DNA from 2 places in the Dyella japonica A8 genome. Region 1 is predicted to be linked to the other one. Evidence: predicted binding sites of a transcription regulator. Region 1 holds the regulator's gene; the other holds the start of a gene.
The links. Region 1 encodes HrcA, which represses chaperone genes, less so after heat shock. Its sites were predicted from a motif close to TTNGCACTCNNNNNNNNNGAGTGCNAA; they were not measured.

Region 1 (7,898 bases):
TGTACGCGGCGAACACGCCATACAGCAGCCCCACCGGCACCAGCCAGCGCGCATCCACGCGCCCACGGCGGAACAGCCACCACAGATAGACCACGGCAACGCCGGTAAGCACACCAGCCACCATCAGCGGCGCGTCGAACAGCCACGGCGTGCCGAACAGCGCCAGCGAGCTGGGGATGGTGGCCTGGATCATCATGGCGCCAGAGATATTGGCCAGCGCCAGGCGCTCCTTGCCCTGCCGCACCCAGATCAGCGCATTCATGGTCTCAGGTAGTTCGGTGGCCACGGGGCTGAGTACCAGCGCCACAAGATGCGGCGACAGCTGCCATGCCACGCCGATGGCTTCGATCTGCTTGACGAAGGTGTGCGAAGCGAGCGCAATCACCAGCAACGCCAGCGTCGTCTGCGCGGCCACCCACCAGAACGAGGGATTGGCCTCGTTGGGCCGGAGCTTCAACGGTTCGAGTTCTTCTTCCTCGGGCGCCGTATCCGACGCCTTCAGCTCGCGCCACACGTAAAGGCCATACGCGGCAAGAAAGAGCACGCCCAGCCATGGCTTCAGCGCGAACGCGACCAGGCCAAGCCCGCACTTCACCACGAAAATGGCGAGGAACCACGACTGGTCGCGAGCCAGCCGCCCATGCTCCACGCGCACCCTGTGGTCCGCGCGCATGAGCCGGTGACGATTCATCCATAACGCCACGCCCACCACGGCATAGGCGATGGTGGCGAGCACCAGCGGGCCACCCAGTGCGGCGCCGACGCCAATGTCCCTCTGCTCCGGGGTCTTGCCCAGGATGACGGCCACGAAGGTCACGGCACTCTCGGGCAGCGCCGTGCCGAACGCGGCCAGGATCGTGCCCGTCGCCGTGGCGCCCAGATTGAGCTTCTGGCCGAACCACTCCACGCCGTTGACGAAGTACTCGCACGCGAGATAGATCGCGCCAGCCGAAAGCAGGAACAGGAGAGCGGTGAGCATGCTTTTTCCAGGGCCGGGCGAGCGGAAAACCATTGGCTCAGCGACGCGGGCTCGCCCGGCCGGGTGAGCGCGTCGTGGCCAAAGGTCTCGCCGGGCTGCCGATGCCGCAAGGCATCGGTGCCATCCACGCCATGAAGCGAAGCGCTTCAAGTCTGTTGACGCGGATTCCTCTGGAGCCGCCACCGGGGACCGGTCGCGAAGGGGTGAGGATGGCTACTCCCCAATGACAATCCCCAAGATTTTAGGGGCTGGAACGCACCCGGGCAAGCGGCCGGGCGACGGTCAGTGACCGGCGCGATCGGCCAGCATGGCATCCAGATCGTAGTCACCTGCCACCCGGCCGCTGAGCCAATGGGCGGCCTCCAGTGCGCCGCGGGCGAAAATCGAGCGATCCGTAGCCCGATGGGTGAGCTCGATACGCTCGCCCTGCCCCATCAGGAACACCTCGTGCTCGCCCACCACGTCGCCCCCACGCACCACGGCGAAACCGATGGTGCCAAGCTCGCGCGGGCCGACGCGCCCCTCGCGCGCGTACACCGCGCTTTCGCGCAGCGAGGTGCCGCGCGCCGCCGCTGCCGCCTCGCCTAAGGCCAGGGCGGTGCCCGACGGTGCGTCTTCCTTGCGGTTGTGGTGCGCCTCGATGATGTCCAGGTCCCAGTCCGGCAGCGCCGCCGCCGCCTGGCGAAGCAGGCGCGTAAGCACGGCCACGCCCAGGCTGAAATTGGCAGAGCGCAGCAACGCGATACGCGCGGCCGATGCGTTGAGCCGTTGCGCAAACGTCGCATCAAGACCCGTCGTGCCGGTGACCAGTCCCACGCTGTTGGATTCGCAGTACGTCAGCGCCTCGGCCAAACCCGCCGGGCCGCTGAAATCCACCACTACGTCCAGCGTTCCCGGGGCCGGCCATTCGTGCGAATAGGTCAGCGCGCCGGCACAGGCGTCAATCGGCTGCCCGAGCTTCGACGAAGTCGGCGAAGCAATGGCGGCGACCAGGATGAAGCGGGCATCGTCCTTGACCAGCGCAAGCAAAGCCTGCCCCATGCGACCGGTGGCGCCATTGATGGCGAGGCGAACGGGCTTGGGCATGGGGGCTTCCTGGATGGCGGACAACGAAGTGGCGATGCTACTGCGTGCAGGCATGGTTGTGCACGACGGTATCCCGTCCCTCGAAAGTCATTCCCCGCGGGAATAAAGAGCGTAGAGGCATCCCTCGCCCTCTTTCTCGTCATTCCGGCGCAGGCCGGAATCCAGTGGCGAGTAGGGCACGATCTTCGCAGGGGCTACCAGCCATTGTTCAAGCGCGTCGCAATAACCGACCGTTGTCGCTACTGGATTCCGGCCTGCGCCGGAATGACGAGCAAGGGGACTGAGGCAACACAAAAACAAAGCCCCGGCATTCGCCAGGGCTTCGGACATGCGACACGTACCGCCGATTTATGAGGTAACGCGCGACCAGAACTGCTTGACACCATCCACCCAGGTCTTGGCGCGCGGCGTGTGCTTCTCCGCTTCGCCATGGGCGAACGTCGTTTCAAGCTGTTCCAGCAAGTCGCGCTGCTGCTTGGTCAGGCGCACCGGGGTTTCCACCACCACGCGGCAGATCAGGTCGCCGGTACGGGCGCTGCGCACGGACTTCACGCCACGTCCGCGCAGGCGGAACATCTGGCCGGTTTGCGTTTCCGGCGGGATATTGATCGGCACTTCGCCTTCCAGCGTCGGCACGAGCAACTCCGCGCCCAGGGCAGCCTGCGCGAAGCGGATCGGCAGTTCGCAGTGCAGATCGTTGCCTTCGCGCTGGAAGATGTCGTGCTCGCGCACGCGCACTTCCACGTACAGATCGCCGGCTTCGCCACCGGCCGGGCCAGCTTCGCCCTGCCCGGTCAGGCGGATACGGTCGCCGTTGTCCACGCCCGCGGGAATGTTCACGGACAGCGCACGCGTCTCTTCCAGACGGCCCTCGCCATCGCACTCCTTGCAAGGCTTCTCGATCATGTGGCCGCTGCCGCCGCAATGCGGGCAGGCCTGCTGGATGGAGAAAATGCCGTTCTGCATGCGCACGCGGCCGTGGCCTGCGCAGGTCTTGCAGGTCACCGTCTTGCCGTCGGCGGAGCCGCTGCCGTTGCAGTGGTGGCAGTTGACCTGGGTGGGAATCTCGATCTTCTTTTCGACGCCGAACACGGCCTCTTCCAGATCGAGCTCCATGATGTAGCGCAGATCGGAGCCGCGACGCGAACGTCCGCGCCCGCCGCCGCCCATGCCGAAAATATCGCCGAAGATGTCGCCGAAGATGTCGCCCATGTCGCCAAAGCCGCCGCGACCGCCGCCCATGCCGTGCTCGAAGGCAGCATGGCCGTGCTGGTCGTACATGGCGCGCTTCTGGTCATCCGACAGAACTTCGTAGGCCTCCTTGGCCTCCTTGAATTTCTCCTGTGCGTGCGGATCGTCCGGGCAACGGTCCGGGTGGTACTTCATCGCCAGTCGACGGAACGACTTCTTCAGTTCGACCTCGGTGACGGTGCGCTCCACCCCAAGGATTTCATAGTAATCACGCTTGCTCATCGTTGCATCCGGCATGGATCGCTCACTTCCACATGAATCGAGCGATCCATGTCTCCTCAACAAACAGCCCGCGGCCAGACTCGAGTCCGGACGCGGGCTGCGTCAGATCGGCAGCGCCGACCGGCCAATATTACTTCTTGTCGTCCTTGACTTCAGTGAACTCGGCATCGACCACGTCGTCCTGACCGGCCGAGGAGCCGCCCGCCTGATGGCCGGCATGGGCACCGGCATCGGCCTGGGCGCCGCCCTGGGCCGCGGCGTAGAGGGCCTGGGCCACCTGCTCGAGCTTCTCGATCTTCGACTCGATGGCGCCCTTGTCGTCGCCGTCCTTCACCTTCTCAAGGTCGGACAGCGCACCCTCGATGCTGCTCAGCTGTTCGCCCGGCACCTTGCCGCCGTGCTCCTTGAGCGCGCTGCGGGTGGCGTGCACCAGCTGGTCGGCCTTGTTGCGGGTGGCGACGAGCTCGTGGAACTTCTTGTCTTCTTCCTTGTTGGCCTCGGCGTCGGCCACCATGCGGGCGATCTCTTCCTCGGACAGGCCCGAACCGGCCTTGATTTCGATCTTCTGTTCCTTGCCGCTCTTCTTGTCCTTGGCCGACACGTGCAGGATGCCGTTGGCGTCGATGTCGAAGGTCACTTCGATCTGCGGCATGCCGCGCGGCGCCGGCTCGATGCCCTGCAGGTCGAACTTGCCCAGCGACTTGTTGGCGCTGGCACGCTCGCGCTCACCCTGCAGCACATGCACGGTCACAGCGCTCTGGTTGTCGTCGGCGGTGGAGAACACCTGCGAGGCCTTGGTCGGCACGGTGGTGTTCTTCTCGATCAGCTTGGTCATCACGCCGCCCATCGTCTCGATACCGAGCGACAGCGGGGTGACGTCGAGCAGCAGCACGTCCTTCACGGTACCGCCCAGCACGCCGCCCTGGATCGCGGCGCCGACAGCGACGGCCTCGTCCGGGTTGACGTCCTTGCGCGGTTCCTTGCCGAAGAAGTCCTTCACCGACTCCTGCACCTTGGGCATGCGGGTCTGGCCACCGACGAGGATCACCTCACTGATGTCGGACACGCGCAGGCCGGCGTCATTCAACGCGGTGCGGCACGGCTCGATGGTGCGCTTGATCAGGTCTTCCACCAGCGACTCGAGCTTGGCACGGGTCAGCTTGATGTTGAGGTGCTTCGGGCCGGAAGCGTCGGCCGTGATGTACGGCAGGTTCACTTCGGTCTGGTGGCTGGACGACAGCTCGATCTTCGCGCGCTCGGCGGCGTCCTTCAGGCGCTGCAGCGCGAGCGGATCCTTGCGCAGGTCCATGCCCGTGTCTTTCTTGAATTCTTCGACGAGGTAGTCGATGACGCGCATGTCGAAGTCTTCGCCACCCAGGAAGGTGTCGCCGTTGGTGGCCAGCACTTCGAACTGCTTCTCGCCGTCGACTTCGGCGATCTCGATGATGGACACGTCGAACGTGCCGCCGCCGAGGTCATACACCGCCACCTTGCGGTCGGCGCCCTTCTTGTCCAGGCCGTAGGCCAGCGCGGCCGCGGTCGGCTCGTTGATGATGCGCTTGACGTCCAGGCCGGCGATGCGGCCGGCGTCCTTGGTGGCCTGGCGCTGGCTGTCGTTGAAGTAGGCCGGCACCGTGATCACGGCTTCGGTGATGGTCTCGCCGAGATAGTCTTCGGCGGTCTTCTTCATCTTCATGAGGACCTTGGCCGAGATCTCCTGCGGAGCCATCTTCTTGCCGTCGGAGGTCTCCACCCAGGCGTCGCCGTTGTCATGCGCGATGATGCCGTAGGGCACGATGTGCAGGTCTTTCTGCACTTCCGCGTCGGTGAACTTGCGGCCGATCAGGCGCTTCACCGCGTAGAAGGTGTTCTTGGGGTTGGTCACGCTCTGGCGCTTGGCCGGCGCGCCCACCAGGACTTCGCCGTCCTTGGTGAATGCAACGATGGACGGCGTGGTGCGGTCGCCTTCCGAGTTTTCGATGACCTTGGCGGTGGTGCCGTCCATCACGGCGACGCACGAGTTGGTCGTGCCCAGGTCGATACCGATGATTTTACCCATGTTGTCTACTCCCGAATGCTTTAAGCGACCCCTCGGCCGCGATCTGATTTGTCAGATGGGGCCCGGCACGTACCATCTCAATGCCGGCAAGACCCCGTATGCCTTTCCGCCGAAGCCCGCAGGGGACGCCGTTCAGGCGCCCTCGACCGCGAGCCGGGGCGTTACTCCTTGGCGACCGCCACCAACGCGGGGCGCAGAAGCCGGTCGTTCAGCACGTAGCCCTTCTGGAGCACGCTGACGACCGTGTTGGGGGCCGCGCCCGGGGCCTCCACCATGCTAACGGCGTGATGCTTGTCCGGATCCAGCGGTTGCCCCACTGGGTCGACCTGCACCAGGCCATTGTTCTCGGCAATCTTCAACAGCGACTTCAGCGTCAGCGCGATGCCCTCGCGCATGCTGGCCACGTCACCGCCTTCCACCTGCAGGCCGCGCTCCAGGCCGTCGTAGACGGGCAGCAGCTCGTTCAGCAGCTTCTCGTTGGCGAAGCGGCGGGCCTGCTCCACGTCGCGGTGCAGGCGGCGGCGCTGGTTCTCGATCTCCGCCTTTTCGCGCAACACGGTGTCGCGCAGCTCCACGTTGTTCGCCTCCAGCTCCGCGATGCGCGCCTTCAGCGCCTCCAGCTCTGCGCTGGCCGCGTCGCCCTGCGCCCCGGTGGGCGTCGTTGGATCGTTGCTTTGCATGAATCACTCCAAGCCTTATCCGTGGCCGGCACCAAGCGGCACCAACCGTCAATCACTTGCGGGTAAAACCCCGCCTCCCGAGCGCGTTATAAGGTCGTCGCGACGCGATTCAAGGCGTCGCTGAGCAAACCGGCCGTTGCCTGCACCACGGGAATCACCCGCTCATAGGCCATGCGGGTGGGGCCGATCACCCCGACCGCACCCAGCACGCGCCCCTGGGCTCCGTAGCTGGCCGTGACCACGCTGCAACCATCCAGCGCCGCAAACCCTGATTCTTCGCCGATGAACAGGCGCACGCCAGGGGCTTTGGCGCACACTTCCATGAGCTGCAGCAGCTCGCTTTTCTTCTGGAATGCCTCGAACAGCTCGCGCAGGCGCTCCAGGTTGGCCAGCTCCGAATAACCCATCAGATTGGTCTGGCCGCTGACCAGTACGTCGTCGCTCTCGCTCTGCGGGGCGAACGAGGCCGCCGCCAGTTCCACCGCGCTGGACATCAGGCGGTTGAGCTCGCCACTGGCCTCGCGCAGTTCACGCAGCAGGTGGCCCCGGATGTCGTCCAGGCGCAGGCCGGCAAACTGGGCATTGAGATAGTTGGCCGCCTGCTCCAGCTCGCGGCCGTCCAGCGGCCTGGCCAGTTGGACAATGCGGTTCTGCACCTGGTTGTCCGAAAACACCAGGATCACCAGCACCCGGGCATCGGGCAGCGCCACGAAATCGATGTGTCGCAGGGGGAAGTCAGCCTGCCGCGGCACCGTGACCACGCCGGCGAACTGCGTCATCGCCGACAGCAAGGTCGAGGCGTTGCCCAGCAGGTCGCGGGTGGTGGTCGGGCCCGGGGGCAGCTCGCGGCGCAGGCGCGCCATCTCGTCCTGCGGCAGGGGCTGCAGTTCGATCAGGCTGTCCACAAACAAACGCAGGCCGCGCGGCGTCGGCACGCGCCCCGCCGAGGTATGCGGCGACGCCACCAGGCCGGCGTCTTCCAGGTCGGACATGATGTTGCGGATGGTCGCCGGGCTCACGTCCAGCCCGGAGGAGCGCGACAGCGTGCGCGACCCTACGGGCTCGCCATCGGCGAGGTACTGGGCAATCAATGTGCGCAGGAGTCGGCGTGCGCGGGCATCGAGTTGGGCGGCAGGCATGCTGTAGCAATCCGTGAGACACAAAAGAAATAAGGTCTGGCGGCAAAGTTTGCAAGAAAGGGGACAGGGCCGGGGGGCGGGCGTGGCAAAACCGGGGTGTGGCGGAGTCATGCCATCGCCCAGGCATGCACCCCACTAGCCGCGCCCCATCCCCTCCCCTTTACAATCCCACGACTTCACCACGTCGCCGCCCATGCTCACCTCGCTCTACGTTCGTCATTTTGCCGTCGTCGAAGAAGCCGAGATCGCCTTCGGCCCGGGTCTTACCGTCGTCAGCGGCGAAACCGGCGCGGGCAAGTCCCTGCTGGTGGACGCCTTGATGCTGCTGGCCGGCGCCCGCGCAGACAGTGGCATGGTGCGCGCCGGCAGCGATCGCGCCGAGCTCACCGCCGAGTTCGACCTGAGCGAGCTCCCCGAGGCCCGCGAGTGGCTGCACCGCGAGGAACTGGACGAAGAGGACGCCTGCCAACTGCGCCGCGTCA
Region 2 (7,898 bases), 2.0 Mb from region 1:
GCCGCACCCGGCACCGTCACCAGCTGCGGGCGCAACTGGTTGAGGCCAAGGTCGCCCAGCTGCTGCTCGGACAGGCCCTTGCCCGACAGTGCCAGCTGCAGGATCGGCACCGTCGACGCGTTGTAGTTGACGATCAATGGCGGCGTCGCGCCGGGCGGCATCTGCTTGAGCAAGGTCTGCGCCACCGCCGTCACCTGCGCGTTCGCGGTGGCGATGTTCACGCCCGGCTGGAAGTAGATCTTGGTGATGCCCATGCCATTGAGCGACTCCGACTCGATGTGCTCGATGTCGTTGACGGTCGTGGTGAGCACGCGCTCGAACGGGGTGTTCATGCGTCCGGCCATCTGGTCGGGCGTCATGCCGGTGAATTGCCAGGCCACCGCAATCACCGGAATGTTGATCTCCGGGAAAATGTCGGTGGGCGTGCGTACGGCCGACATCACACCAAAGATGAGAATGGTCAGCGCGAGTACAACAAACGTATAGGGCCGCGTAAGCGCGATCCGGACGATGCCAAGCATGCGGGGGATTTCCGTGCGCGAAATGATGCGTCGCCACAAATTTTCGCACGGGCCCGCTGGCGCAAGGAGGGGCCAGCGGATGAAGATAATTTCATGTTGTTTAATGAAAGCGCGGTACGGGCACGGATGAAGAAATCTTCATGTGGTGCATGCCTGACGTGCTCCCGACTTCATGCCCCGCTACCCCTCACCATCATTCCAATCCTCGCCGGAATGCCGGTGTGGGATTAGGGATGATGAGGGGTGTAAGACGTCGCGCGAGCCCGAGGCGCAGGCTCCTCTGCGCACGTCACACCGTCATCGGCGTGACCTCTGGCACAGAGCGCGACAGGCAGGTGCCCACCTTGTCGTCCGGCCCCAGCGTGTAGCAGTACAAGGTGAGGCGCGCCCCGCTGCTGCCGGTGTCGCCGATATCGAGCGCATAGCCGTGCAGGCGCACGATGGCGCTGACGATGCTCAGGCCCAGGCCCGAACCGCCCGTGGTGCGGCTATTGTCGCCGCGATAGAAACGCCGCGTCACCGCGTCCCGCTCGTCGGCGGGAATGCCCGGGCCGCTGTCGATCACGTCCACGCGCGGGCCGCGCTTGTCCATACTGGCGCGCAGGCTCACCTTGCCGCCCGACGGCGTGAACTTGATCGCGTTGCCGACAAGATTGGCTAGCGCCTCGAACAACAGGTGCGCATCGGCACGCACGGGAGTAAGTGGCTGGATATCCAGCTCGAACGCCTGACCGCGATCCTCCGCCACCGGTGCATAGAACTCGTGCACCTGGCGCAGCACCTGCCCCACGTCCACTTCGTCGAAGCAGGCCGCGCGGTGGCGATCCTCCAGCTCCGACACGCGCAACAGCGCGCGGAAGCGCGTCAGCACTTCGTCGATATCGACGATGCACGACTCCACCAGCGCGGCTTCCGGCTCGCCGTCCAGCTGCTGCTGCGTGCGATAGAGCCGTGCGCGCAGGCGCGTCAGCGGCGTGCGCAGGTCGTGCGCGATGTTGTCGCATACGCCCTTCACTTCATTCATCAGGCGCTCGATTTCGCCCAGCATCGTGTTGACGATGCCGGCCAGCTGGTCGAGTTCATCGCCGCGCCGGCTCACCGGCAAGCGCTTGGACAGGTCGCCCTGGCGGATGGGATCGGTCGCCGCCTGCAGCTCGCGGATGCGTTTTTCCGGGCCGCGACGCAACAGGAAGCCGCCGAGCAGGCCGGGGATGATGGTGAGCGAAAGCCCCCACAGCAGCGCACGACGGATGATCGCGCCGATGCCATCGATGGTGCTGATGTCCTTGGCGATGACGAGGATGTCGCCGTTGGGCAGCGTGGTCGCCAGGCCGCGCGCGCGCACGCGCTCCGCATCGCGGTCGGGTCGTGGCAAGCCGTGTCTCAGCAAATGCACCTGGCCGTCACGCAGCAGCGAGGCCGGCAGATGGTCGATATTGCCCGCTACCGGCTGGTGATCCTTGTCGAACAGCCCCACCGACATGATGCCGTGCGGGTCGATCGCCGCCGCGGCATCCACCGTCGTCGCCAGCCGGGACGGCTCGGTGGAGGCGATGTAGTGCATGCGCTGCTGCAACATCTGGTCGATGACCGTATTGAGGTAACGCGTGGTTTCCCACTGGATCACCCCGACGAGCACCGCGCCCCACACGACGAACAGCGATCCGTAGATCAGGATCAGCCGCGAGGTGGTCGAGTGCCAGCTGTTTGGACGTCCGTTCATGACACCACCGTGGCGGCTTCGTTGGCGGCCGCGATCATGTAGCCGGTGCCACGCACCGTGTGGATCAACGCCGGCTGCCCGGCGCCGTCGATCTTCCGCCGCAAGCGCGCGATGTGCACATCGATCACATTGGTGCCCGGGTCGAAATGGAAGCCCCACACCGTCTCGAAGATCATCGTGCGGGTGAGCACCTGTCCGGAATTGCGCATCAGGAATTCGAGCAGGCGATATTCGGTGGGCAACAGCGTCAGCGGCTGGCCGCCGCGATAGGCCACGTGGCTCACCAGGTCCAGCTCAAGATCGGCCACGCGAAGGCGCTGCACCACGGCCTGCGGCTGGCGTCGGCGTAACAGCACTTCGGCGCGTGCGGACATTTCATCCGGCGCGAAAGGCTTGGTGAGGTAGTCATCGCCACCGGCGCGCAATCCACGCACGCGCTCGTCGACATCGCTCAGCGCGCTGATCATCAGCACCGGCGTGTCGCGTCCCGCGCGGCGCAGCTCGGCCACCACGTCGATGCCGTCCATGCCTGGCAGCATGCGATCGAGTGTAATCAGGTCGTACTCGCGCTGCGTGGCATGCGCCAGGCCGTCGCGACCGTTCGCAACCCAGTCGGCCTGCATGCCGTGCGCACTGAGTTCCGCGACGATCTCGCGCGCGGTGGTTTCGTCGTCTTCGATGACCAGCACTTGGGGCATGGCAGCCATAACACCGTGGATCCAGTGGCGGGAGCGCGGAGTCAGCCATGTCCCCGCAAAGCCAAACGGCCCCGATGGGGGCCGTTTGTCATCTTACGCTGACGTCGAAGATCAGGCGGCGAAAAGGCCGCGCATCTTCTTCATCGCGTTGGCCTCGACCTGGCGGATGCGCTCGGCGGAGACGCCGTATTCGTCCGCAAGATCCTGCAGCGTGGCCTTTTCTTCGTTGAGCCAGCGGCGCTGGATGATGTCGCGCGAGCGCTCGTCCAGGTTCCGCAGCGCCGTGGACAGCGTGTCGAGCTGGTTGTCGGCCTGGTCGGCATCGGCCACGTTGTCGTACGGGTCCGCGCCTTCGTCGATCAGGAACGCTTCCGGCGCCGGCTTGGCATCGTCCTCGGCATCCGCCGGGGCTTCGAAGCCGATGTCACGGCCCGACAGGCGCGATTCCATCTCGCGAACGGTCGCTTCCGGCACGCCCAGATCCTGGGCGACCATGCGCACTTCCTCGGCGTTCATCCAGCCCAGGCGCTTCTTGCTCTTGCGCAGGTTGAAGAACAGCTTGCGCTGCGCCTTGGTCGTGGCGACCTTCACGATGCGCCAGTTGCGCAGGATGAACTCGTGCATTTCGGCACGGATCCAGTGCACGGCGAAGCTCACCAGGCGCACGCCCTGATCGGGGTTGAAACGCTTGACGGCCTTCATCAGGCCAATGTTGCCTTCCTGGATCAGGTCGGCCATCTGCAGGCCGTAGCCGCTGTAGCCGCGAGCCACGTGCACCACGAAGCGCAGGTGGGACATCACCAGCTTGCGGGCCGACTCCAGGTCTTCTTTTTCGTTGTAGCGACGCGACAGCGTCTGCTCCTCGTCCTGGCTGAGCACCGGAATCCGATGGACCGCCGAGATATAGGCATCCAGACTGCCGACGACACTCGGCACCGGCAGGTTGGCGGTCACCAAAGCTTGAGACATGTTGGAACCTCCTGAATAGGGGATCAGCTTAGCACTCGGGTAGTGAGAGTGCTAAAGGCCCCGAAAGGTTCCGGGACCTTTGATGAACTGAATAGTACAGGAATTTGGGGCAACTGTCCAGCGAGGCACCCCAGGGGAGGTGCCACTATGCCGCCCTGTCGGTTCAGCGGCCGTGAAAGGCCGGTTTCAGGCGAGTTCCGAGCGCATGGGCAGGGACCAGTCCACCGGTGCCACCCCTCGGCTCTCCAGGTATTGGTTAGCCGCCGAGAAGTGCCCGCAGCCGATGAAACCGCGGTGCGCTGACAAAGGAGATGGGTGCACGGACCGCAAAATGCAATGCCGGCGGCCATCGATCAGCTGGCCCTTTTTCTGGGCATAGGAACCCCAGAGCATGAACACCAGCCCCTCCCGCTCCCGGTTGAGGGCATCGATGGCGGCATCGGTAAACCCTTCCCAGCCCTTGCCCTGATGGGAGCCGGCCATGCCCTGCTGGACGGTGAGCGTGGCGTTGAGCAGCAGCACGCCCCGGTCTGCCCAGGGGGTCAGGCAGCCGTGGTCGGGGGCCTTGTAGCCCAGGTCCCGGTGAATTTCCTTGAAGATGTTCTGCAGCGACGGCGGCGTCTGCACGCCCGGCCGCACCGAGAAGCACAGCCCATGGGCCTGATTCGGGCCGTGGTACGGGTCCTGCCCCAGGATCACCACCCGCACGGCGTCGAACGGGGTGTGATCGAAAGCGGCGAAGATCTCCGGGCCCGGCGGGTAGATCACCTTGCCGGCATGCTTTTCGTTGCGGAGGAAGTCCGACAGGGACTTCATGTCGGGTCGGGCCAGGTAGTCACCGATGCGGGCCTTCCACGAAGGCTCCAGCTTGATCCGATCCTCGGTCACGCCGCCTCGCCCCGCTCGCGCAGGTGCTGGGAAACGCGCAGCTGGAACAGCAGCTTGGTCATCAGCAGTTTTTCCTCGATGGGTTTCTCGACCAGGTCGTTGGCACCGGCGCGCAGCAGCGCGGCCTGGTTAGCCGGGTTCTCGTCGCCGGTCATCACCAGCACCGGCAACCGGCCCTTGCCATAACCGTATTCGCGCCGGATGCGTTCCAGCAGGTCGCCGCCGGTGAGCTCGCCCTTCAGGCTAACGTCGGTGAGCACGATGTCCGCGCCGACCCTGGAGGCGTCCTTCGCCTTGTCGAGCAGGACCAGCGCGTCCTCCACGCTGACCACGTGGTGCACGGTGAGGCCGTGTTTTTCCAGGATGCGGCGGGTCGCCAGCGCCACCACGCGGCTGTCTTCCACATAGAGCACTTCGCCCTGCGCGGAATCGGCGGGCTTGACGTAGCCGCGGATGAACTCCGCCAACGCCTGGAAACCCAGCGACTTGTCGAAATAGTCGGTGACGTGCTCACCCAGCGTGCGGCTGTGCAGGCGGCCATCCACGTCGCCCGATACCACCACGATGGGCACGTAGGCCTGGGCGGCGGATTCACGCACGTGGCGCGCAAGCTCCAGCCCATCCATGTCGGGCAGGCGCAAGGCAATGGTGATGAAGTCGAAGGCGCCGCCGTCCATCAGTTCCTTGGCTTCCGCGCCGCTGCCGGCGCCCACCACGTCACTGTCCGGCAACTCGCTCTTCAACACGCGGGCGATCAGCTGGCGCACCACCTTGGAGCCATCCACCACCAGCACCCTGGGCGCCGTTCCTACTGCTCGACTGCTGAAACTTCCACTCATCCCCGATCACCCACGTGTTGGCCGACGCTCCCTGCCGACACCTTGCCGACGCCCCCTCCGGGCGCCGGGCTACCTCGCGCCGGCATGCTGCACCATGCGCGCAAACCTTGCATGACCTTGTTGCGCCGGGCGTGAGCCCGCGCACGCTTCAGACGGCTTTGCGCAGCTGCCACGCACTGACCAGCCGGGCGCCCAGCCAGCCGAGCACGGCCGCTGCCACCGGCACGGCACCGAGCAACCACAGGGGCAAGGCGTCCACCTGCAGCTTGCCTGCGTAAACCTGTCCCAGCCGCTGCACCGGTTCGGCCAGCGCCAGTTCGACCAGCACGGCAAAGCCGACCGCCAGCACGCCGCTGAGCAAGCCGTACCAGATGCCGGCATAAAGATACGGACGGCGCACGAAGGCGCGGCTGGCGCCCACCAGCATGAGCACGCCGATTTCCTCGGTACGGCTGGCGATATCCACACGCACCGTATTGCCCACGACCAGCAGCACGGCCACCGCCAGCAGCGCAGCCAGAATCATCACGATGCGCTGGCCCACGCCCAGCATGGCTTCCAGGCGCTGCCGCCAGGTTCCGCCATCCTGCACCTGGTCCACGCCCTGCATGCCGCGCATGTCGGCCACGAGATGATCGACGCTGTCGGCGCTCGCGCCCGGACGGGGCTGCACTTCCAGCACGAACGGCAGCGGATTGGCGTCCAGCGTGTGCAGCGCACCGGAGAAACCCTGCATCTTCGCCAGCTCGTCCATGCCCTGGTCGGGGGACTTCACCTTGACGTCCGCGACCTCACTGCGTTCGCGCAGCTTCTTGGCCATCATGTCCGCCGAGGACACGCCCTGCCCCGGCTGCATGAACACGCTGATGGTCTGGTTCTGGCCCAGCGCGTCACCCATCTTCTGCAGGTTGCCCAGCACCAGATAGAAGGTCAGCGGCAAGGCCAGCGCGATGGCCATGACGGCGACGGTAAGCAGGGTGCCCACCGGTCGCGACATCAGGCGGCGCAGGCTGGCCATGGCGCTCCAGCCGTGATGCTCGCGCCAGCTCGCCACGGGGCGCGCCTTGGTGCGGATACCGCGCGACTGGTCGGAAAGCAGCGGGCTTTCCATCGGGAATTCAGGCTGCGTGCTCATAGCACCTCCTGTGCGGCCACGTCGGCGACGAGGCGGCCGTGGTCGAGCACGATCACGCGCTTCTTCATCTTCTTGATCAACGGCAGGTCGTGGCTGGCGATCAGCACGGTGGTGCCCACGCCCTGGAATTCGGCGAACAAGCCCATGATCTCCACGGCGAGCGTGGGGTCGAGGTTGCCGGTGGGTTCGTCGGCGATCAGCAGCATCGGCTTGGCGACAATGGCGCGGGCGATGCCCACGCGCTGCTGCTCACCGGCGGACAACGTGGCCGGGAGCTGGCGCTCGTAGGAAAGCAGGCCCACCTTCTCCAGCGCCGCGCGCACACGCTTGCTGCGTTCATGGGGCGCCATGCCGCCGATCATCAGCGGCAACTCGACGTTGGCGAACACGGTGCGATCCATCAGCAGGCGATGGTCCTGGAACACCATGCCGACGCGGCGGCGCAACTTGGGAATACCGGCGCGCCCCACCTTGGCGAGGTTCTGCCCCTCCAGCGTGACGACGCCGTGCGAGGGTCGCTCGATCAGGCCCAGCAGTTTGAGCAGCGTGCTCTTGCCGGCACCGGAGTGGCCGGTGACGAAGGCCATCTCACCTGCTGCCACCTCGAAAGAGAGTTGCGACAGGGCCTCGTGGCCACCTTCATAGCGTTTGCTGACTTGGTCGAAGCGGATCACCGCGTGTCCCCGATCCTGGATGACGGAAGGATAAGGGATGCACGCGTGAAGGTCAGTTGGTTTATGTCGCCATGCTGGGGAGGATTCAGCCCGGGAGCAGCTCGCTTCATCGAAGCCGTCATTCCGGCGCCCCACGGGGACTAGCTTTGCGTCGAAGGCCGGAAGCCAGTGGCGTCAACCTTCAGTCGGGCGATGGATCTCATCGCCTTTTCACTGGACCGGGGCGCTGGGTCCCGGCCTGCGCCGGGACGACGATCAAGAGCGTGCTGTGGCGCTCCATGCTCGGAGAAGCAGCGCCCGAACGCGCCTCATCGAAGCCGTCATTCCGGCGCAGGCCGGAATCCAGTAGCGTCAGCCTTCAGTGAGGCGATGGATCTCATCGCCTTTTCACTGGACCGGGGCGCTGGGTCCCGGCCTGCGCCGGGACGACGATCAAGAGCGGGCCGTGGCG

Region 2: a site for HrcA is predicted at 3,940-3,966, ahead of rpoH (RNA polymerase sigma factor RpoH). Genes of this name have one in related genera too.

The regions. Positions count from the first base shown of each region.
Region 1 is NZ_CP008884.1:2,701,834-2,709,731, reverse strand. It holds gene HY57_RS11310 (sodium:calcium antiporter) at 1-979, opposite strand, end outside; yybP-ykoY riboswitch at 1,045-1,225, opposite strand; gene dapB (4-hydroxy-tetrahydrodipicolinate reductase) at 1,262-2,065, opposite strand; gene HY57_RS21595 (hypothetical protein) at 2,153-2,395, opposite strand; gene dnaJ (molecular chaperone DnaJ) at 2,414-3,538, opposite strand; gene dnaK (molecular chaperone DnaK) at 3,669-5,597, opposite strand; gene grpE (nucleotide exchange factor GrpE) at 5,759-6,277, opposite strand; gene hrcA (heat-inducible transcriptional repressor HrcA) at 6,364-7,416, opposite strand; gene recN (DNA repair protein RecN) at 7,610-7,898, shown strand, end outside.
Region 2 is NZ_CP008884.1:4,746,255-4,754,152, forward strand. It holds gene HY57_RS20255 (efflux RND transporter permease subunit) at 1-521, opposite strand, end outside; gene HY57_RS20260 (sensor histidine kinase) at 811-2,244, opposite strand; gene HY57_RS20265 (response regulator transcription factor) at 2,241-2,942, opposite strand; gene rpoH (RNA polymerase sigma factor RpoH) at 3,054-3,911, opposite strand; gene ung (uracil-DNA glycosylase) at 4,098-4,799, opposite strand; gene HY57_RS20280 (response regulator) at 4,796-5,638, opposite strand; gene ftsX (permease-like cell division protein FtsX) at 5,787-6,773, opposite strand; gene ftsE (cell division ATP-binding protein FtsE) at 6,770-7,447, opposite strand.